Regions from separate parts of the Pseudoalteromonas carrageenovora IAM 12662 genome, predicted to be linked through region 2. Evidence: predicted binding sites of a transcription regulator. Region 2 holds the regulator's gene; each other region holds the start of a gene.

Region 1 (5,852 bases), 500 kb from region 2:
CTAGCTATTAATCTGTGTACGAGCAACAGTAGTCGGCAAAATCTACCACTTTTACTTTAAAGCTTACGTTAGCATCTACATTAAACGATTCACCCGCGTTAAATGTTTTCCACTCACTCTCGCCTGGTAATAAAATATCCCACTGACCACCTAAAAGCTCCATGAGTTCTTTTTTGCTTGTATCAAATACAAATTCACCAGGCTGCATAAAACCTAATGTTTTAGTTGTTCCATCGCTAAGCACAACCGTACGGCTCGATACTTTTCCGTCAAAATACACGTTAGCTTTTTTAATTACACTTACATTATCAAACTGAGACATTTTAGCTCCTGCTATTAATTTAAGATTTTTGTTTATAAATTTTATCGCACTACATTGCCTGATAGGTAAATAGCTTGCAAGAGAAGTGTATTGAAAGTTACTCACTTAAAGTATTCAAAGCAGCCCTTTAGGTAGCATTAAATAAATTAGAAACTGCCTTCCTTCATGAGCAAGCTCTTCGTCTACCACTCAAAGTTAAACTCCCTGTAGACGCCCAGCTTGCTGGCGTTTTAAATCAACGCTTTTACAGTTATTCAAACAAAAAAGCCCGCGCTGTTTTTCACAGTGCGGGCTTTTCAATTACTTACTTTATTTAATCAAATACTATTAAAAAAGCTCGTTTGCTTTGCTTACAATATTTTCTACAGTAAAGCCAAAGTGCTCAAACAGCTCGCCAGCAGGGGCAGACTCACCAAAGGTAGTCATACCTACTACAGCGCCGTTTAGGCCTACGTACTTGTACCAGTAGTCAGCAATACCTGCTTCTACTGCTACGCGGCGTGTAACTGATGCCGGTAATACACTTTCTTTGTACTGTGCAGATTGATCTTCAAAGGCATCTGTACACGGCATAGATACAACTCGTACCTTTTTACCTTGGCTGCGTAGCTCTGTTGCTGAATCTTGTGCTAACTGAACTTCAGAACCCGTTGCAATAATAATTAGCTCCGGATTACCGTCACAGCTAAGGATGTAACCACCCTTTTTAACATCGCTTAATTGCTGTGCGTCACGCGCTTGCTGCTCAAGACCTTGGCGAGTAAAGATTAGCGATGTAGGGCCGTCTTTACGTTCAATAGCTTGTTGCCATGCAATTGCCGACTCAACTTGGTCACACGGGCGCCAGTTGTATAGGTTAGGCGTTAAACGCATGCTTGCAATTTGCTCTACCGGTTGGTGAGTTGGACCATCTTCACCTAGACCGATTGAATCGTGCGTGTATACAAAAATGCTTGGTTGCTTCATTAGTGCAGCCATACGTACCGCATTTTTTGCGTATTCAACAAACATTAAGAACGTTGCACCGTAAGGAATAAAACCTTTATGAAGGGCAATACCATTCATAATGGCCGACATACCAAACTCACGTACACCGTAGTAAATGTAGTTACCGCTTGCATCGTCGTGTGTTAAGCCTTTAGATCCATCCCAAATTGTTAAGTTTGAGCCTGCTAAATCGGCTGAGCCACCCATGAATTCTGGTAATAACGGACCAAATGCGTTTAGTGCATTTTGTGACGCTTTACGAGATGCAGGATTTGCTGGGTTTGCTTGTAGTTGCTCAATGTATTCTTGAGATTTTGCAGCCCAGTCGCCCGGAAGTTCGTTATTAATACGGCGCTTGTATTCTGACGCTAGCTCTGGGTATGCTTTTGCGTATGCTGCAAATTTTTCATCCCAGCTTGATTCTTGCTGCTGGCCTTTTTCTTTGCTATCCCACTGTGCGTAAATATCAGCAGGAATTTCGAATGCATCGCCAGTCCAACCTAAAAATTCGCGAGACGCTTTGATTTCGTCATCACCTAGTGGTGCACCGTGACAATCGTGGCTACCTGATTTATTAGGCGAACCGTAACCAATCACTGTTTTACAACAAATTAGTGATGGTTTGTCGGTAACACTTTTCGCCTCTGCTATTGCAGCACTAACAGCATCGCTGTCGTGGCCATCAACGCCACTTATTACATGCCAACCGTATGCTTTAAAGCGAGCTGGTGTATCATCTGTAAACCAACCTTCTACTTCACCATCGATTGAAATGCCGTTGTCATCCCAAAACGCAACAAGTTTACCTAGGCCCAATGTGCCAGCAAGTGAACCCGCTTCATGAGAAATACCTTCCATTAGACAACCGTCGCCTAAAAATGCATAGGTAAAGTGATCAACAATATCGTGACCTTCACGGTTAAACTGTGCAGCAAGTGCTTTTTCAGCAATCGCCATACCTACGGCATTTGTGATCCCTTGACCTAGTGGACCCGTAGTAGTTTCGATTCCTGGTGCATAACCGTACTCAGGGTGACCTGGCGTTTTAGAATGCATTTGACGGAAGTTTTTAATTTCGTCCAGTGGTAAGTCGTAACCAGTTAGGTGCAATAGAGAATAGATAAGCATTGAACCGTGGCCGTTTGAAAGAATAAATCTGTCACGGTCAGCCCACTCTGGATTAGTTGGGTTATGTTTTAGATAATCGCGCCATAATACTTCAGCGATATCGGCCATGCCCATAGGGGCTCCAGGGTGACCAGATTTGGCCTTTTGTACTGCGTCCATTGACAAGACGCGAATAGCATTTGCAAGTTCTTTGCGAGATGGCATGAATTCTCCTACCTTTATGTGTATTTGCGCGGGTATTTATGTGTTCATTAATGCTCTTAAATATCTTAAGAGCTTTTATGGCAACCATTCTTACTTATTGTGGGTGCAGTGTGCAATTAAAAACCCCATAAAAATGGGGCATTATGAATATTTTTTAAGACCGAAAAGTTATTACTCATTTTATTTAGACGTCTAGGCGTAAAAAAACTATGCAAGCAGTTTTGTTTTAGATAAAATACGCCCCTTAATTTTTTAGCGCTAATACCGACGTTTGTGAAGCGCAATATTTGTGAGCAGAAATACAATGGCAAAACATTTATTTACTTCTGAATCTGTTTCTGAAGGTCATCCGGATAAAATCGCCGATCAAATCTCTGATGCGGTACTTGATGCTATCCTAGAGCAAGACTCTCATGCCCGTGTTGCGTGCGAAACTTACGTAAAAACCGGTATGGTTATGGTTGGTGGTGAAATCACTACTAGCGCATGGGTTGATATTGAAGAAATTACACGTAAAACAGTACGTGAAATTGGCTACACACATTCAGACATGGGTTTCGATGCAGACTCGTGTGCAATTTTAAACACTATTGGTAAACAGTCTCCTGACATTAACCAAGGTGTTGACCGTACTAGCCCAGAAGAACAAGGCGCAGGCGATCAAGGCTTAATGTTTGGTTACGCATGTAACGAAACAGAAGTACTCATGCCAGCTCCAATTACTTACTCACACCGTTTAGTACAGCGCCAAGCGCAAGTACGTAAAAGCGGTGAGCTTAACTGGTTACGCCCAGATGCAAAATCTCAAGTTACATTTGCATACGAAAACGGTAAGCCAGTAGGTATTGATGCTGTAGTACTTTCTACTCAGCACAGCGAAGACATTTCACAAAAAGATTTAGTAGAAGCGGTGATGGAAACTATCATCAAGCCGGTACTTCCTGCAGAGCTTATTACAAGCGCGACTAAATTTTTCATTAACCCAACGGGTCGTTTTGTAATTGGCGGACCTATGGGCGATTGTGGTTTAACAGGTCGTAAAATCATTGTTGATACATACGGTGGTATGGCGCGTCATGGTGGTGGTGCTTTCTCTGGTAAAGATCCATCAAAAGTTGACCGCTCAGCTGCATACGCTGCACGTTACGTTGCTAAAAACGTAGTAGCTGCAGGCCTTGCTGATAAGTGTGAGTTACAAGTATCTTACGCAATCGGTGTTGCAGAGCCTACCTCTATCAGCGTTGAAACATTTGGTACAAGCAAGCTAGAAGAAAGCCGTTTAATCGAGCTTATTCGTGAACACTTTGACCTACGCCCTTACGGCTTAATTCAAATGCTTGATTTAGAGCGCCCTATCTACCTTCCTACAGCGGCTTACGGCCACTTTGGTCGCGACGAATTCCCTTGGGAACGTACAGATAAAGCAGACGCACTTCGCGCAGCTGCTGGCCTTTAAGCCAACACAGTACAAAAATATAAACGGCCCTTTTTAGGGCCGTTTTTATATCTAACGTTTAACTATATTGTTTATAGAGCGTCTGCAAAATAACAATAAAATCAATCTCGAACTCTTTTGCACTTTAGGTATATACTCACTTTATTATAAAAGCTTTAGGGATAGTTTAATGGCCGACAACTTTCGCGTTATATTTGTAGAACTTGCACAAGGTGTTGATAGCAAAACAGCGTGCGTAAATTTAGCAACTAAACTAAAAACGTCAGAAGAAAAAGTGGCTCTTTTTTTAAAGGGCAAACCATTATTTGCGCCAAGTAATAAAGATAAAGCGCTAAAACAAGCCAAGCTCTTAGCGAGCCTCGGCATTAAAAGTAAACTACAAGCAAGTACATCGCCAACGCCCTCTCAACAAATGCCAAGCAGCCAGCGCGATGAAAGAATTTTTGATGCACTAGATTACATTACGAGTAGCTTAATTCGCTTAGAAGAAAAACTTGAAGAGCTAGAGCAACGTCTTCCTGAAGCCCAATTAAAAGCACCTGATGAAAGTACAGATGAATGGCAAGACGACGACTTAATGCTTGATGAAGAGCTTATAACAACACCAGCAAAGCGTAGTAATTTGTTTCTATATATATTAATAGCTACCGTCGTTATTTTGCTGATTTTGCTTGCTGTTTATTTAGGTTTTCCAAATTTATTTTCTTTTTAGGTGCGGTTAAATAATTAAATGAGCAATAAACGAGCACAAATAAGAACTCAAATACGTAAAATACGTAATAGCTTGCCAAAAAGTCAGCAATCGATCGCAGCCCAATCGTTAAAAGTGAATTTTACTCAACACCTAAAAAGCAAAAAAACACCTAACAAGAAGCATATTGCCATTTATTTCAGTAATGATGGCGAGCTAGATACCTCTTTGTTAATTAATGAATTATGGCAACAAAACCACACACTTTACCTTCCTGTAATTCACCCATTTAATGGCGCTACATTGCTGTTTCAGCGCTATGAAAAAAACTCACCCATGAAGGCAAATCACTATGGTATCTTGGAGCCTAAGCTGAACTGCTCTCAAATATGCCCATTAACTGATTTAGATTACTTACTTATGCCATTAGTTGCATTTGATAACCAAGGTAACCGGTTAGGAATGGGAGGTGGGTTTTACGATAAAACACTGGCACAACTCCACCAAGGCAATTGGCAAAAACCGCAACTTATTGGCTTAGCACATAGCTGTCAAAAAGTAGACGCACTGCCTATTGAATCGTGGGATGTACCACTTAAAACTATTATTACTCCTGATAAAATTTATCAATGGTAATAAGCACTCACTACACATTTGATATATGAGCATGACAATGACGCAAGACGAATTAAAAAAAGCAGCAGCATGGGCTGCACTCGAGTTTGTTAAAGAGAACACTATTGTTGGTGTTGGTACAGGCTCTACCGTAAATCATTTTATAGATGCCCTTGGTACAGTAAAAGACACCATAACGGGTGCAGTATCAAGCTCTGAAGCTTCAACAGCGCGCCTAGAAGCGCTAGGTATTGAAGTGTTTGAGCTAAATAACATTGATGTACTTGATGTATACGTAGATGGCGCAGATGAAATTAACGCCCAAAATGAAATGATCAAAGGCGGCGGTGCAGCACTTACCCGTGAAAAAATTGTAGCAGCGGTAGCAAAACAGTTTGTGTGTATTGTTGATGACACAAAACTAGTAGATACATTGGGCGACTTCCCGC
Region 2 (5,852 bases):
GGCCTGAGTGCGACACACTTTAGCGTACTTAATTGCCTTTTTTACTTTACGCGGATCAGTACTAAATACACCTTGCGTGTCAGTCCAAATGCATACCTGTTTGGCATCACAATAACTGGCAAGTAATGCAGCGCTGTAATCGCTACCATTACGACCAAGCGTTACCGTATCGCCAAGTGTGTTTGCCGCTATGAACCCGGTTACTACATTCACTTTGTTGGCATCAATAACACTGTTACATTGCAGCTTATTTTGAGCATGGCGTAATTCGCCATCATTTAAAGTAAAAAGCAGGCGAGCATCGTGTGCGCAGGCATGTACGTTTAACTGTTGTAAATATGCAGCCAATAATCGTGCAGACCATAACTCACCATGGGCAAGTAATTGCGCTTCTTTGAGCTGCTCACTTTGCGCTAAGCTTGCAATTATATTTAGTTCTTCGAGTAATGTTTTAAGTGCGCTGCGCTTTAAATCAGCTTGTAGTAATTGCTCAATTAAATCGCTTTGATGGTTATTTAACTGCAGTAAAATATCAGCGACAGCTTGTGTGTCTTGCTGCTGATAACTTTGCCACAACGACACAAGTGTATCTGTGGTTTTACCAGCAGCAGATACCACAACACAGTCGCCTGGCTGAGTATGCCCAATAATTATTTTAGCTACGCTTTGATAGCGCTCACTAGAGCTTAAGCTTGAACCACCAAATTTATGTACACAATTGACCATATTTATACCAATTCGCTTAATTAAGATGTCTATTTTGAGAATAAGAAAACCGTGTCGATAACAAGGCAAAAATTTCGTTGTTTAGTTGTTCTATATGAAAAATTTTTAACGAAGTTAGCGCCGGTTTAATCCCTCAAATTGATTAGGTATTATTGCGCATTGGTATTACTTACCAAAGCGCCGGGCGGGCTGCACTTAATTTCACATGCCACCGGGCGTGCCAGCACCTTTACCTACACGGCCAATGTTTTTATTTTGCCCTGGTTTTACAAGTTCAAACACGCGTTCGAAATCAGCAACTAAGTCGTTTATATCTTCAATACCTACCGAAATACGAATGAGCGTATCACCCACCCCCGCTTCTAAACGGGCTTTAGGCTCCATTCCTGCATGCGTCATCGTTGCAGGGTGGCAAATTAAGCTCTCTACGCCGCCTAGCGACTCTGCTAAGCTAAATGCCTCAAGGCTTGTTAAAAATGCCGCAGCGTCGTTAACATCGCCTTTAATATCAAAACTGACCATACCACCAAAGCCAAGTTGCTGAGCCTTTGCCAATGCATGTTGAGGGTGCGACTCAAGTCCTGGGTAGTAAACTTGGCTCACAAATTCAGAGCTTTCAAGGTACTTGGCAATTGCAAGTGCGTTTTCTTGATGCTGTCTTAAACGTACATTTAAAGTACGCAAGCCACGAAGCGTTAAATAGCTATCAAATGGTGCACCTGTAATACCAATGTTATTTGCCCACCAAGCTAACTCATCACCAAGCTCTTGTGTTGCAGCTATCACAGCGCCGCCCACAACATCAGAATGGCCATTGATATATTTAGTCGTCGAGTGAACAACAATATCTACACCAAATTTAATTGGGTTTTGCAGCGCAGGTGATAAAAACGTGTTATCTGCAGCAACAAGTGCCCCGCACTGCTTAGCTATATCAGTCACTGCTTTAATATCTGTTAAGCGCAGTACCGGGTTACTTGGTGTTTCAATCCATATTAATTTAGGTTTTATTGCTAAAATTTTATCTAAGTTTTCTTGCTTGGTTAAATCTAAAACTTCAAGCTTTAGTAATCCGCGTTTTTGCAAAGACGTAAATAAACGGTAGCTTCCACCATAACAATCATGTGGAATAACCAGTGTATCGTCATTATTTAATAACTGAGTCGCTAAATGCACGGCAGCCATGCCTGTGGCAGTAATAATACCGCGCGCACCACCTTCAAGTTCAGCCAATGTTTCAGCTAATATATCGCGATTGGGATTACCGCTGCGCCCATAATCGTACTGACGCTTAGTATCAAAGTCGGCAAACGAATACGTAGTCGATAAATAAATTGGCGGAACTACAGCGCCATGGTGTTTATCTGCATCTACGCCATTACGTACTGCAATAGTCGCTTTGTTTTTTTCGCTCATATTCGTCACCTGATTAATTTGGATGTTTAGACGTCTAAAAGAGTAAGTTATCCATTTTGATAAGTCAAAGCTTTTAAAGCTCTAGATGGCTAAAAATAACTAACTTATAAAACTTGAATGGGGCTATATTTACAATTACAGCCGGCTTATTAAGATAGATTGGTATCTATTATTTGACTATCTTTTTTAAATCGATAGAATTTCACGCATATTTACACGCTTTTTACGCCGTGTGAGAAATTAATAATCTGAGGCAACGATACATCTTATGGCTAAATGGAATGGTGAATATATTCACCCATACGCAGAACACGGGAAAAAATCAGAGCAAGTTAAAAAGATCACCGTTTCGATCCCGCTAAATGTATTAAAAGTTTTAACGGATGAGCGCACGCGCCGTCAAATAAATAACCTTCGCCATGCAACAAACAGTGAGTTGTTATGCGAAGCGTTTTTGCATGCATTTACAGGCCAGCCATTACCAAATGACGATGACTTACGCAAAGACAATGCAGAAAAAGTACCTGAAGAAGTTAAAAAGATAATGCAAGAAATGGGTTTAGAAGTGCCTATTTTAAACGAAGAATAAATCGTTACCTTTTTAATCAAAAACCTCAGCCATTGCTGAGGTTTTTTTGTTTTAGCATATACCTTTAAGCCATGTAATTTTCAGGTAAGTCAATTTGCGCAACACCCGATTCTACCGCAGCTACAGCTACAGCTTTAGCTATACGAGGTAGTAAACGCGGATCCATTGGCTTAGGAATAATGTACTGTGCACCAAATTCAAGCTTATCAACACCCGCAGCTTTTAATACTTCTGCTGGTACTGGCTCTTTAGCAATACTACGAATAGCTTCTACCGCAGCAATTTTCATTTCATCGTTAATAGCGCTTGCGCGCACATCTAGTGCACCACGAAAAATAAACGGAAAACATAAAACGTTGTTAACTTGATTAGGGTAGTCAGAGCGCCCCGTTGCCATAATTAAGTCGTTGCGTGCACCATGAGCAAGTGCAGGATCGATCTCAGGATCTGGGTTTGAACATGCAAACACCACAGGTTTTTCTGCCATTAGCTTTAAATCTTCAGCTGCTAGCAAGTTAGGGCCAGAAACGCCTACAAATACGTCAGCGTCTGCAATTACATCTTGTAAAGTACGTTTATCGGTATTGTTAGCAAACAGCTGCTTGTATTCGTTTAAGTCATCACGACGTGTATGAATAACACCCTTACGGTCCAACATATAAATATGCTCGCGAAGTGCGCCACACTTAATTAGCAGCTCCATACACGCAACGGCAGCAGCGCCTGCACCTAAACATACAATAATCGCATCTTCAATTGACTTACCCTGCACTTCTAGCGCGTTTAGCATGCCTGCAGCAGTCACAATAGCAGTACCGTGTTGATCATCATGAAAAACCGGAATACTACAGCGCTCTATTAATGCTTTTTCAATTTCAAAACACTCTGGTGCTTTAATATCTTCAAGGTTGATACCGCCAAAAGTATCAGCAATATTTGCAACCGTATTGATAAAATCTTCAGTGGTACGATGCTTAACTTCAATATCGATTGAATCAAGCCCAGCAAAACGTTTAAACAATAACGCTTTACCTTCCATTACAGGCTTAGATGCTAAAGGCCCTAAATTCCCTAGGCCTAAAATTGCAGTGCCATTAGTAATTACCGCAACCATATTACCTTTGCCGGTATATTTATAAGCATTAGCAGGGTCAGCAGCTATTTCACGAACGGGTTCGGCAACACCGGGGCTATACGCAAGCGCAAGATCTTGAACCGTTTCGGCGGGTTTGGTTAGTTCAATGCTAATTTTACCTGGTACTGGGTGTGAGTGATAATGTAGTGCTTGTTCACGAAAGTCTGACATAACGCGATGGTATCCTGCAATTTAAGTTAAAGTGAGAGGTGGTGTCTTGGGGTAAGATACCCTTATTATTTTTAAATTCCAAGCAATATCAGGTCTATCCTGTTATATGCTATATCCTTTAATTTTAAGAGGTTTTTCAGTAACTTTGCTGGATTATATCGACATTTAATAAATAAAAATTCACCAAAAAAGGTCGTTTTGAGGTGCTTTTATGTCTCCAATGTTCTTTACAAAATGTACGTTTAAAGTATTACTATAAATCTAAAATAATAGCCTATTACTCTACTTTAAAAACAGATGACTCCACGTTGGCTACTTTTATCAACCTAGTTAAAAAATGTACTAACTAAAATATAGAGAATATAAATAGATTTGTCTGCAAAGGTTTATGCATACTCATAATAAAAGGCAGAAATAGTTATGCAAAAGAGGAAATAACTAAAGTCGCTTAAATAATTAAATTTTAGGCACAAAAAAAGCACCCTAAGGTGCTTTTTTTAACTAAACAGCAATAATTACTTCTTGCTGCTAAGTGCACCGAAGCGCTTGTTGAAGCGATCAACACGGCCGCCAGTGTCTAAAATCTTTTGCTTACCAGTGTAAAACGGGTGACACGCAGAACATACGTCTAAGTGAATGTCTTTACAAAGAGTTGAGCTAGTTTCGAATTTGTTTCCGCATGAACATGTTGCAGAAATTACTTCGTACTTAGGGTGAATACCTTCTTTCATAGGAACCTCTAGTTAAGGCCGCATCGCTCTCCAAACCCGAAGTCTGGCACCATACGTCGTTAAAACAAATTTGTTGGTCGCGGATTTTATCCAACAACAACCCCCTACACAAGTATTAATTTATGTTTTTGCTAAAAAGGTGAACAACCTCTTTCTATAGTGCTATTCCTTATAGGTTTTTAGACATATTTTTAGTACATTAGGCAATTAATTTTATGGGTGAAGTTGTTATGCGTTTTGTTGAAGTTGCTATTAAAGTCCCGCTACCACGCACCTTTGACTATAAAGTAGAAGAACAACTCAGCGGGTTATCAACACCGCTTGAGCCGGGCATGCGTGTTTTAGTGCCTTTTGGCAATCAAAAGAAAGTAGCTGTTATTCTCAGTGTTAAAAATACGACTGACGTACCAGAGAACAAAATAAAAAACATAATAGAAGTCATCGACGATACCCCTATTTTAAGCGCCCAGCACTTAGATTTACTTAGCTTTACAGCTCGATATTATTGCTACCCACTTGGCGAAACTATACACATTGCGTTACCGGGGGCTCTTCGCCAAGGTGAATCACCCGATAAAACCAGTATTAATATGGTTACCCTTACTGAGAAAGGCGCAAAAGTCCCTTCGCTAAAAGCTAAAACTCAGTTAAACCTATTAAAGCAGCTATCGCAATCAGGTAAATCATCGTTAACTGAATTAAAAGCGCTAGGCTTTAGTAAAAAAACAATCGATAGCTTAATAGATAAAGATTTAATAACACAAACTATTGAGCACGATAATCAATGGCAAAGTGTTGCGCCTACCGTTGGTACCAAACCCGTATTAAATAAGGAACAAGCTGTTGCCTGTACTGCCATTAACCAAAGCACTGGCTTTAAAAGCTTTTTATTAGAAGGTGTCACGGGCAGTGGTAAAACCGAAGTATATTTACAGTGCCTTGAGGAAGTTTTAAAGCGCGGCGAGCAAGCATTAGTATTAGTGCCAGAAATAGGCCTGACGCCGCAAACTGTAAACCGTTTTCGTCGGCGCTTTCCTGATACACCGATTATGTTATGGCACTCGGCTCTTACAGACAACGAACG
Region 3 (5,852 bases), 470 kb from region 2:
AAGTAATAGCTTTTGTTTCGCTTTTTTGCCTATACTTGAGCTAATAAATAGCTGAGGTAAAGTTATGTTTGAAACGGATCAATGGGCATTTTCGGGAGTCGATGGCCAAATATCACTGCACAAATGGCAAAAGACCATTGATCTTATTACGGGGCTGTTTTCGGCTCCGTCAGGTTATATAGTACAGGCAACTAGCAAAGGCTACCGGGTTGTAATTAGAAGTAATGAAGGCGGCTCTAACTTTGAAACCAACTCAATACTCCCTCCACAAACACCTCTTTTTTGCAGATACGTAGCGGAAAATAACAATATTTTATATGTTAACGATGCCTGCAATAATGAGCAATGGAATACCATGCCTGAGGTTGTTGAAGATGGCGTTCAATCATACCTAGGATTACCCATTCATTGGCCCGAAGGTGATGTGTTTGGCACGCTATGTTTAAAAGACACAAAACAAACTAGTTATACCGATGAGTATTTTGAGCTAATAGAGCAGCTTCGCGACTTGATTGAAGACGATTTAGCGCTTATTTATAGCTTTGAGCAAATGCGCGAAATAACCATGCTTGACCCACTTACAAACATTTATAACCGCCGCGCACTTACCTTGCTAGCTCAGCAAAAGCTTAACTTAGCACTGCGTTTAGGCTTTGACGTATGCTGCTTGTTTATTGATATAAACGATTTTAAAAAATTAAACGATACCTGCGGCCATGAAGTAGGCGACAAAGCGTTAATTATTTTGGCTAATACCCTAAAAACACATTTAAGAGATGCTGATATAGTAGGGCGTTTAGGCGGCGACGAGTTTATTGCTGTAATGCAGATAAGCGATAAAAGTAAGCTTAGCTATATTATTGATAAAATTACCACTGAGTATTCAAAAGCACTTATAAAAGAAAGTGTCTGTGATTTATCTCTTAGTATTGGCTATAGCTTTACAGATAAACAAAAGCAGCTATTTGATGCATTATTAAATAATGCAGACCAAGCCATGTATAAAAATAAACAAGCGTATAAGCAGGCAAAAAAACTTAACAATACAAGCAGTACACTTAATCATAGCGATAAAAAAGCAAGCCATTAGGCTTGCCAAGAAGGGTGTGAATTTAGTTTAACTTTTAAGCGATTTGTTTTTCGGCTAAGTTTAATTCCATAATCGCTTTTAATAAACGGTATAGGTTTATTGATGCGTCAATTTCTTCTTTACGGTTTGTTAAGCTTTCAATATTTAAGCCTAGTGGCACGTCTAGGTGCGCACAGCTTTTAAGTATTAAGTCGAGGTTTTCGCGGCAAATACGTACAGATTCACTTAATGTGTTTTCTGCATCAAGCATGCGCCATTTAGTGGCCTCTGGCACTGAGATACCCAGCCATTGCATAAACTCTAAGGTTTTTTCGCCGCCGCAGGGAGTAAACGTTAAAATAAGTCGTTTTGGTGCAATGCCTTGTGCTTTACAGGTACGCGCGTAGCTGGTGATTAAATCAATTGTGGCTTGTGCATCGTAAACAGCTTGCGATATAAAAAATTGGCAACCCTGTACTGTTTTTTCTATTAAGCGTTCATGCTCATTTCGTTTACTAGAATGGCGCTCTGCTATGGTAACGCCACCTAAAAAGAAGTCATCACTTCGCTCAGCCAGTGCTTTATAGGCATCGGGTAAGCTTAGCTTTATATCGCCTACCGATGATGGGCTACCCACTAACACGACATTTTTTAAATCGTAGTCGTTTTTAGTTTCGCTTAGCCAATCTTTAAATTCGCCAACGCCACGCTGCGCTACACTTTTATAGGTAATTACATCTTGAGCAGATAAATTACGTAGTAAATGGCTGTACTCTCGCGGGTCTACAGTTTGCTTAAACGGAAATGGGCGAGCTTGATTAGTGCGGCTGCTTTCGTCTTGAATGTCGTAAATTATTACGCCATCGTATTCAATTTCGTGCAAGCGACCTAATAGCTTCTCTGCAATGGTTTTTAATTGCGCTTTATCGGTGCCAACTTTAGGCGGGGTAGTACCAATGAGATAAACACCTTGTTTGGTGTCTTCTATTTTCTCTTGAAGTGATAAAGCCATAATCCTCATTCCAGCTTAGTCCAATGTATGTAATTTAATATAGCAGCCATTTAGACGTCTAGATAGATTTATTTAATGAAAGTTTTTCAACTTAGGTGAGGAATATTCATACTGACAATTTAATAAACCGCCTGATTGACACAGTTGTTTACATAAAAAATGGGCTAAAGCTCTTACATTTACTCGCTTTAAGGCATAATCGAATGTGAGTTAGTAATAAACCTAACAATAAATTTGCTCAATTTAAAAAGGGACAATAATGAAATTTAAATTATTAGCAACAAGCTTAGCGGTATCACTAGCGCTAACTGGCTGCGTAACACAGCAAAGCGAAAACACCCAAACAGCACAACAGCAGCAAACAACAAAAGCTGACGAACGTGTATTTTCGCAAGAGTACTTAATTGAAGAGCTAGATAACGGCTTACGTGTAATGGTAGTTAAAACCGATTACCCAGATGTAGTTTCGCTGCAAATTCCGGTATCAGTTGGCTCGCGCAATGAAGTAAAAGAAGGTAAAACCGGTTTTGCTCACTTTTTTGAGCACATGATGTTTAAAGGCTCTAAAAAATTTCCGCAAGACGAATACACTGCTGTATTTAAAAATGCAGGCGTAGATAACCGTGCATACACCACTAACGATTACACTAACTATCATTTAAACTTCTCAAAGCAGCACCTTGATAAAGTACTTGAAATTGAAGCCGATATTTTTCAAAACCTAACTTACACCGAAGAGCAATTTAGAACCGAAGCGCTTACGGTTAAAGGTGAGTATTTAAAAAATAACGCCAGTCCAATTCGTAAATTATTAAGCGCTGTACGCGAAGAAGCCTTTGATAAACATACCTATAAACATACCACTATGGGCTTTTTTAAAGATATAGAAGCCATGCCAGATCAAATGGCATACGGTAAAGAGTTTTTTGATAAGTTTTATAAGCCTGAATATGTATCGCTAGTGATTGTAGGGGATGTTGACCCTAAAGCCACTATGGCAATGGTTAAAAAGCATTGGGGTGGTTGGGAAAAAGGCGATTACGTTGCCGATATTAAAGCTGAGCCAAAGCAGCAAGCACCTAAATATATACATGAACAAAACGAAGCCTTACCAGGGCATTGGTTACTTGTATCGTATAAAGGTGCGCCATGGGAGCCTGCTAAAAAAGACAGAGCTGCGCTTGATTTAATCTCACAGCTTTATTTTTCAAACAACTCTGACTTATACCAAGAGCTTGTTGTTGATAAACAAATAGCGAGTCAAATGTTTACCTACAATCCAGAGACAAAAGATCCTGGTTTATTACATGTATTTGTAAAAGTAGAAAACGAAGAAGATTTAGCAAAAGCACGTGATGCAATTAACCGCACTTACGCTAAAGCACGCACTGAACTTGTTGATGAGCAAAAGTTAAGCGATTTAAAATCTAACCTTAAATACAGCTTTATTAATGGCTTAGATTCATCTCAAGCGATTGCATCAACCCTTGTAAGTTACATGCATTTTGAGCGCGACCCAGAGGTTATTAACCAGCTTTATAAATCAGCCGACAACATCACAGCACAAGATATTAAAGCAGTGGCTAATAAATACTTTGTAGATGATTCGCGTACAACCGTGACCATGTCGGCACTTGATAAAGCGCCAGGGTTTGAGCAAGAGGCTAACTTAAGTGCAGCAGTTGCAAAGCTTGAACAAGCGCCAGAGGCACCTGTATTTAAAGTGCTTGATAAAACTAATAGTTCGCCGCTGATTGACGTAAACTTTTTATTCAATACAGGTGCAGCCGCAGACCCTCAAGGTAAAAAAGGTGTAGCCGCGCTCACCGCCGCTATGCTTGCTCAAGGTGGCTCACAAAGTACTAGTTATAAAGAAATTCAAAAAGCGCTTTATCCGCTTGCGGGTAGCTTTGGTTATCAAATAGATAAAGAAATGCTGTCGTTCCAAGGGCGTATTCATAAAGATAACGCTGAAACTTGGTATGCACTTGTAAGTGATCAGTTACTTAATCCAGGGTTTAGAGACGATGACTTTAAACGCCTTAAAAAAGAAATGATCGACGGTATTAAGTCGGGCTTAAAAGCCTCTAACGATGAAGAGCTTGGTAAAGAAGTGCTTTACAGTACGCTTTATAAAGGCCACCCATATGAGAGCTACAACTATGGTGATATTTCTGATTTAGAAGCACTTACCCTTGATGATGTTAAAGCATTCTATAACTCAGAGCTTACCCAATCTAAACTAACACTTGGTTTAATTGGCGCAGTGCCTAACGCACTTAAAGCAAATATTATGAGCGACTTAGCAACCTTACCTAAAGGTGAGCAAAGCCGTTTAAGTATTCCTGATGCGCCAGTGCTTAAAGGTCATCATGCAACAATTGTAGAAAAATCGGCGCAATCTACCGCGGTATCGTTTGGTTTCCCAATTGATACTATTCGCAGCAGCGAAGATTGGACTGCACTTTGGCTTGTGCGCTCGTACTTTGGTGAGCATCGTAGTTCTAACTCATACTTGTATGAGCGAATTCGTCAAACACGTGGTATGAACTACGGTGATTACTCGTACATTGAATACTTCCCGCGTGGCATGTTTCAAACTAAGCCTGATGCAAACTTAGGGCGCTCTGAGCAAATATTCCAAATTTGGTTACGCCCGCTGCGCTCTAATAACGATGCACACTTTGCAACGCGTACTGCGTTGTTTGAACTTGATAAACTCATTAAAAATGGCTTAACCGAAAAAGACTTTGAAGCAACTCGTAACTTTTTAATAAACTACGTGCCGCAGTTAGTAGCAAGTCAAAACCGTCAGTTAGGGTATGCACTTGATAGCGAATTTTATAACACAGAGTCGTTTGTAAAATACGTGACAAGTAAACTTGAAAAGCTAACGCTTGCTGATGTTAATCGCGTGATTAAAGATAACCTTCAAACAGAAAACGTACAGTACGTGTTTATTACCGGTGACGGCGAAGACATGAAAAAACGTTTAGTGTCAGAGCAAACCTCACCAATGGTTTACAACACAGAAAAACCAGCAGCGCTTGTTGCTGAGGATAAAGTCATTGCCGATTACACATTAGCTATTCCAGCTAACAACATTGAAGTAATGGCTGTTGAAAAAGTGTTTCAGTAATTAATCTCTTTTTCTAACATATAAAAAATGCCCCAGTGCTTATAGCCTGGGGCATTTTTATTTAATTAGTGTTATTGAAGCGTAATATTAGTTAGTCGCTAAAAGCACTGAGCCTGCGCCTAGAGCAAAGCTTATTAAGGAGCTAATAACAACCCCCGCTAAAAAGCTTTTAGTTGGCGTACTTTTAACGTCATTATTTATAGGCTCATCAAGTTTAATTAGCTCGCCTTGGCGTACTTCAAGTACCGCGCAAAGCGCCATAGTGGTTTCTTTAGAAGCGGCGCCTTCTTTTTCTACCCGTTGAATGGTCCGCAAACTTACATCGCAGGCATCTGCGAGCTGTTGCTGCGTCCAATCTAACTTACTTCTAAGCGATTTAACTGTTGTAGGATTTAATTGCACGTTAAAGCTTCCCTACAAATAGTTCAACAATTGTTGCCGTTGTATAGCCAAACACCGCGCCACCTAATGTACAACCAGCAAGAAAAAATGCTGCCTTTTTAGGATCGTCTGAAAGACTACTTTGAACTTGTTTGTCTATCACACTGCTATTTTTATAAAGAGTGCACTCCAGACGCCCTGTAAGTATATTAAGCATGTCAAATTTTACTTGGTACTGTGAGCCCTCAAAA
Region 4 (5,852 bases), 620 kb from region 2:
CCGTTACTGCAAACGCACCAAAGTAATCAGGTGTGCCTTTTGGCGCAATGTAGTCAGCCAAACAATAGTTAGCAAAGTCGGTTTTTTCAGTTTGCTGGCGTAAATGGCACGAGGTGTTTAACAGCTCTTTGCGGGTTTCGTCGGTGTAAATTTCTATGTCATCACCCACGCGGTTTGCAGGGAATAAACCAATTACACCCAATGGCTGTAAACTGCCTACTTTTTCAAGGTCGTCGAGCATGTCGTTAGCGTCTTTAAATAAACTACGTGCTTGCTCGCCAACAACTTCATCATCCATTATGCGCGGGTATTTACCGGCGATTGACCACGTCATAAAGTATGGGGTCCAATCTATATATTTACGCAACGTGGCGATTGATACATTTTTAAACTCAGTCACGCCCAGCTTTTTAGGGACTGGTGGTGTGTAGTTATCCCAATCAAGCTTGGCTGCGTTATCGCGGGCACGCTGTATAGTAACCGGTTTTGAACGTGGCTTTTTGCGCGCTTGTTGCTCGCGTACTTTTACGTACTCGGCTTTTGTTTTTTCTAGAAAGGCTGGTTTTAGCTCTTTTGATAATAAACTCGATACTACGCCCACTGCACGGCTGGCGTTATTTACGTACACTACGCCTTTGTCGTACTGTGGCTCAATTTTTACTGCAGTATGCGCTTTAGAGGTCGTTGCGCCGCCAATCATTAGTGGGAGCTCAAAACCTCTACGAGTCATTTCTTTGGCTACGTGTACCATTTCGTCAAGCGATGGGGTAATTAAACCCGAAAGGCCGATTATGTCGGCTTTTTCGTCAATAGCGGTTTGCAGTATTTTTTCGGCAGGTACCATTACGCCTAGGTCGATTACTTCGTAGTTATTACATTGCAGTACTACGCCTACAATGTTTTTACCTATGTCGTGCACATCGCCCTTTACGGTGGCCATAACTACTTTACCATTAGTGGCGCCTTCTTCTTTTTCAGCTTCTATGTATGGGTCTAGGTAGGCCACTGCTCGCTTCATTACACGGGCTGATTTAACAACTTGCGGTAAAAACATTTTACCTGCGCCAAATAAATCCCCTACCACGTTCATGCCATCCATGAGTGGCCCTTCAATCACGTGGATAGGTTTATCGGCAGCTGCGCGGCACTCTTCGGTGTCTTCATCTATAAAGGTGGTAATGCCTTTTACAAGGGCGTGCTCTAAGCGTTTTTCAACAGGCCATGTGCGCCATTCTAAATCTTCTACGCGCTCAGCTTGTGCCATGCCCGAAAACTTAGGGGCTATTTCTACAAGGCGTTCACCTGCACCTGGGTCGGTGTTAAGTATTACGTCTTCTACGGCTTTACGAAGTTCTTCTGGGATGTCGTCGTAAACAGCAAGCTGGCCTGCGTTTACAATCCCCATATCCATACCCGCTTTTATCGCGTGGTATAAAAACACCGAGTGAATGGCTTCGCGTACAGGATTATTGCCCCTAAACGAAAACGATACATTAGACACCCCGCCCGACACTTTACAGTGCGGTAAGTTTTGTTTAATGAGGCGTGTGCCTTCAATAAATTCTACGGCGTAATTGTCGTGCTCTTCTATACCGGTGGCTACGGCAAATATATTAGGGTCAAATATAATATCTTCCGGCGGGAAGCCAATCTCTTCTACTAATATTTTGTAGCTGCGCGCACATATTTCGTATTTTCTATCTGCGGTGTCGGCTTGTCCGTCGGTATCAAACGCCATAACAACAGCAGCTGCGCCAAAGCGTTTAATAATTTTAGCTTGGCGTTTAAACGGCTCTTCGCCCTCTTTAAGCGATATTGAGTTAACAATAGCCTTGCCTTGAATACACTTTAAGCCTGCTTCTATTACTTCCCATTTAGAGGAGTCGACCATAATAGGTACTTTAGAAATATCAGGCTCTGAGGCAATTAAGTTTAAAAACTTAACCATGGCCGCTTTTGAGTCCAACATGGCTTCGTCCATGTTTATATCAATAACTTGGGCGCCATTTTCTACTTGCTCGCGGGCTACGGTAAGCGCTGCTTCATAGTCTTCTTCCATGATTAAGCGTTTAAACATGGCAGAGCCAGTTACGTTGGTACGCTCGCCAACATTGGTAAATACTGCAATTTGCTGTGTCATATTGGCTCCTAGTTTAAGTTACAGGCTTCAAGACCTGATAAACGCATGCGTACTTCAAGTTCTGGTAATGCGCGAGGCTTTACCCCTTCAAGTCCTTTGGCAAATGCACGAATATGTGCAGGCGTTGTACCACAGCAACCACCAACAATATTTATAAAGCCCGATTTTCCCCAATCTATAATTTCGACTGCCATATCGCCCGCTTCTAGGTCGTACTCACCAAATTCGTTAGGTAAACCGGCATTAGGGTGTACTGAGGTAAATGTTTCGCAAACACGCGAAAGCTCTTCTACGTATTGGCGAAGTAAATCAGGCCCTAGGGCGCAGTTAAGGCCAATCGAAATAGGTTTTATATGGCGAATAGAGTTATAAAATGCTTCGGTTGTTTGCCCGGAAAGAGTACGCCCTGAGGCATCGGTAATTGTGCCCGAGATCATTACAGGTAATGTGCGCCCTGCTTGCTCAAATGCTTCTTCTACTGCGAATGAGGCTGCTTTTGCATTGAGGGTGTCAAATATGGTTTCGATAAGTATTAAATCAGCGCCGCCTTCCATTAATGCAAGAGTAGACTCAACATAAGCAGTAACCAACTTATCAAACGTTACGTTACGGTAACCCGGATCGTTTACATCTGGCGAGATAGAACAGGTTTTAGATGTTGGCCCTAAAACACCCGCTACATAGCGTGGTTTTTCTGGATTTTTAGCGGTGAACTCGTCACATATAGCGCGCGCAAGTTTAGCTGACTCTAAGTTTACCTCACGGCTTATACTTGCCATGTCGTAATCTTCCATCGAAATGGTGGTTGAGTTAAAAGTATTGGTTTCAATAATATCTGCACCGGCGACTAAAAAGCTGCGGTGTATATCGGCAATTAACTCGGGTTTGGTAAGACTTAATAAATCGTTATTGCCTTTTATTAGCACGTGCCAGTCTTTAAAGCGCTCACCTCGGTAGTCTTCTTCTTCAAGCTTGTGAGTTTGGATCATGGTGCCCATTGCACCATCTAAAATTAAAATACGCTGTTTTAGCGCAGCGCTTAATTCGCTTTGCTTATTTTTGTTTGGCACGTTATTCGGCATAGTTGTTAGTCCTCACATCTTGGCTAACTAAATTAATATCATAAGGTGTAGTTTGGTACACGTAGTAATTTAACCAGTTCGAAAAAAGCAAAAAGGCATGGCTTTGCCACGTTTTTGACGGCTTTTTACTTGCATCGTTATCTGGAAAATAGTTTTCGGGTTTTGGTGCATCTGGGCTTTTTTGTAAATCGCGTTCGTACTCAGCTTTTAATGTGTCGGCATCGTATTCTGGGTGGCCGGTTATAAACACTTGGCTGCCCGACTTATTTTTCATTAAGTAAGCGCCTACTTTTTCGGAGCCTGCCAATACCACTATATCTTCGCAGGCATTAATTTTATTTATATCAATGTGGCCATAACGTGAGTGCGGCACTAAAAAGGTGTCGTCGAAGCCACGAGTTAATGCACCGTGATCAAAATAACACTGGTGGGTAAACACGCCACATAGTTTATCTTCTTTCAAATCACGCTTTAAGTTGTAACGATGATACAGCGCTGCATGCGCCGCCCAGCACGAAAACAACGTAGAGGTAACGTGCTGCTCTGCCCAATCAATAATAACTTTTAGCTCGTCCCAGTAGGCTACATCGTCGTATTCTAGGTGTGCTAGTGGTGCGCCAGTTACTAATAAGGCATCGTAGTTATTGTCTTTTACTTCTGAAAAATAACGGTAAAAAGTATCTAGGTGCTCTTCTGAGTTGCTACTGCTACGGTGCGTATCTAAGCGCAATAGCTCTACATTTACTTGCAGGGGCGAATTTGCAAGCAAACGAATAAACTGTACTTCGGTTTCTACTTTATTAGGCATTAAATTTAAAATAGCCAAACGCATTGGACGTATTTCTTGCGTTTTTGCACGACTTTTTGGCATTACAAACACGTTTTCTTCGCGTAAACGGGCAATAGCCGGTAGTTCGTCTTTAACTGTAATTGGCATCCTTTAAGCTCCTGCTCATAAAAACCGAGAATTAATACGCTCTCATTATGAACAGAACGCCAAAAATATCAACCTCTAGATGTATAGATGTCTAAATGAAATTTATTCATGATTTTCTAAGAATTACTAAAATGAGGAGGGAAAGTATTTATATTGAAGCACTTTGTTTAAGTGTATTAAGGTAGCGCTACTAAAAAATTGTAGCGCTATTGAAATTAAAAACGATAATTTACAGATAAATTAAGAGCGTAAATATCGCCTTCATCTGTATCAAAATATTGGTATTCAGCGCTTATTTGCCAGCGTTGAGATAACCTATAGTCAATACCAGTGCCGTACGTTACACCGCCCTCATCATAGTTTTGCTCAGTGATTAATGAAGTATTTACATCTGAATCTGTATCAATTATTGATTCTGCAAGATTTCTTAAGTCGCCTTCATTGTAACTTAATTTATTTCTGCCATAGCCACCAAATAAAAATACATCAGCGCGAGATGAAATTGGGTAATTAGCTTTTACAAATATACTTGTTTGCAAATCAAGACTTGAATCAATTTGGCTCTGAATGGGTTCTGAGGTAAGCGAACCGTCCTGCGGGTTTTGAGTATAAACAATTCCGTTTAAAGGGGTTGATTCATCATTTAATCCAAATCCTACACGCCCTTCTAATGCAAAGTATCGCGAAAACTGATATCCAAATCGGCCGTAGAGCGTTGTAAACTGTATGCTATCACTCTCGTATACATCAATTTGCGTAGACCCTATCCCTACTCCTTGGTAATAGCCATTTACGTGGAGTATGTCTGCTTGGCTCGAAAATGAGTATAAACCCAAAAGTAATGCCCCTAACTTTGTAACTGTTTTCATGTTCATTCCTTTAAACCTTTGTAATATTTAATTATGCGATGTTTTACAACGACTATGAGTGTTCTGCCTGTATAATTTGCTTATACTTTACAGCTTGTAAATATACTGTACCACTTTTGTTAAAAATGAAATGTATTTGAACAATATAAAACAATAGATTACAGAATTTTACACAATAGAAATCCTGTAATAGTAATGTTTTAAATGGGTAATAAAATAAAGTGTCGTTTAGATTAGCGTATTGTTCTATACGGCATTCGTTGACTGTTTAACCCCTCAACAACTACAATACAACATTGAAATTTTTATTATTATTTGAAGGCTTTCCTCCATGGTTTTACCTGATAAGTTTATTTTCTCGATGAGTCGAGTATCTAAAGTTGTGCCACCTAAGCGCACAATTTTAAAAGATATTTCGTTGCACTTTTTCCCGGGTGCTAAAATTGGTGTGCTTGGTTTAAATGGCTCTGGTAAATCGTCATTACTACGTATTATGGCGGGTGTTGATGAAGAGTTTGAAGGTGAAGCCCGCCCTCAACCAGGTACTAAAATTGGTTACTTACCGCAAGAACCAGTGCTGGACGAAAGCAAAACAGTTCGCGAAATTGTTGAAGAAGCCGTTGGCGAAGTTAAGCACGCCCTTAACCGCCTTGACGAAGTGTACAACGAGTACGCAATGGAAGACGCTGACTTTGACGCACTTGCTAAAGAACAAGGTGAGCTTGAAGCAATCATTCAAGCGCACGATGGCCACAACATCGATAACGTTTTAGAGCGCGCTGCTGATGCACTTCGCCTACCAGAATGGGATGCTAAAATTGAGC

Evidence for each region. The regulator MetJ, encoded in region 2, represses methionine synthesis genes. The targets are predictions, from matches to a motif close to TAGACGTCTAGACGTCTA.
Region 1: metK (methionine adenosyltransferase) is a predicted target of MetJ. The motif match lies at 2,827-2,844, and genes of this name have one in related genera.
Region 3: ALFOR1_RS03890 (methylenetetrahydrofolate reductase) is a predicted target of MetJ. The motif match lies at 2,125-2,142, and genes of this name have one in related genera.
Region 4: ALFOR1_RS04520 (homoserine O-succinyltransferase) is a predicted target of MetJ. The motif match lies at 4,236-4,253, and genes of this name have one in related genera.

Annotation. Positions count from the first base shown of each region.
Region 1 is NZ_LT965928.1:870,762-876,613, reverse strand. It holds gene ppnP (pyrimidine/purine nucleoside phosphorylase) at 8-322, opposite strand; gene tkt (transketolase) at 650-2,641, opposite strand; gene metK (methionine adenosyltransferase) at 2,946-4,097, shown strand; gene ALFOR1_RS04025 (hypothetical protein) at 4,267-4,809, shown strand; gene ALFOR1_RS04020 (5-formyltetrahydrofolate cyclo-ligase) at 4,828-5,424, shown strand; gene rpiA (ribose-5-phosphate isomerase RpiA) at 5,462-5,852, shown strand, end outside.
Region 2 is NZ_LT965928.1:367,089-372,940, reverse strand. It holds gene metL (bifunctional aspartate kinase/homoserine dehydrogenase II) at 1-726, opposite strand, end outside; partial or broken gene metB (cystathionine gamma-synthase) at 896-2,142, opposite strand; gene metJ (met regulon transcriptional regulator MetJ) at 2,411-2,731, shown strand; gene ALFOR1_RS01770 (malic enzyme-like NAD(P)-binding protein) at 2,796-4,037, opposite strand; gene rpmE (50S ribosomal protein L31) at 4,553-4,768, opposite strand; gene priA (primosomal protein N') at 4,999-5,852, shown strand, end outside.
Region 3 is NZ_LT965928.1:837,054-842,905, forward strand. It holds gene ALFOR1_RS03880 (DEAD/DEAH box helicase) at 1-6, shown strand, start outside; gene ALFOR1_RS03885 (sensor domain-containing diguanylate cyclase) at 65-1,090, shown strand; gene ALFOR1_RS03890 (methylenetetrahydrofolate reductase) at 1,125-2,081, opposite strand; gene ALFOR1_RS03895 (M16 family metallopeptidase) at 2,341-5,220, shown strand; gene ALFOR1_RS03900 (helix-turn-helix transcriptional regulator) at 5,308-5,622, opposite strand; gene ALFOR1_RS03905 (hypothetical protein) at 5,624-5,852, opposite strand, start outside.
Region 4 is NZ_LT965928.1:984,940-990,791, reverse strand. It holds gene metH (methionine synthase) at 1-2,140, opposite strand, end outside; gene ALFOR1_RS04525 (homocysteine S-methyltransferase family protein) at 2,149-3,222, opposite strand; gene ALFOR1_RS04520 (homoserine O-succinyltransferase) at 3,212-4,159, opposite strand; gene ALFOR1_RS04515 (porin family protein) at 4,375-5,028, opposite strand; gene ettA (energy-dependent translational throttle protein EttA) at 5,360-5,852, shown strand, end outside.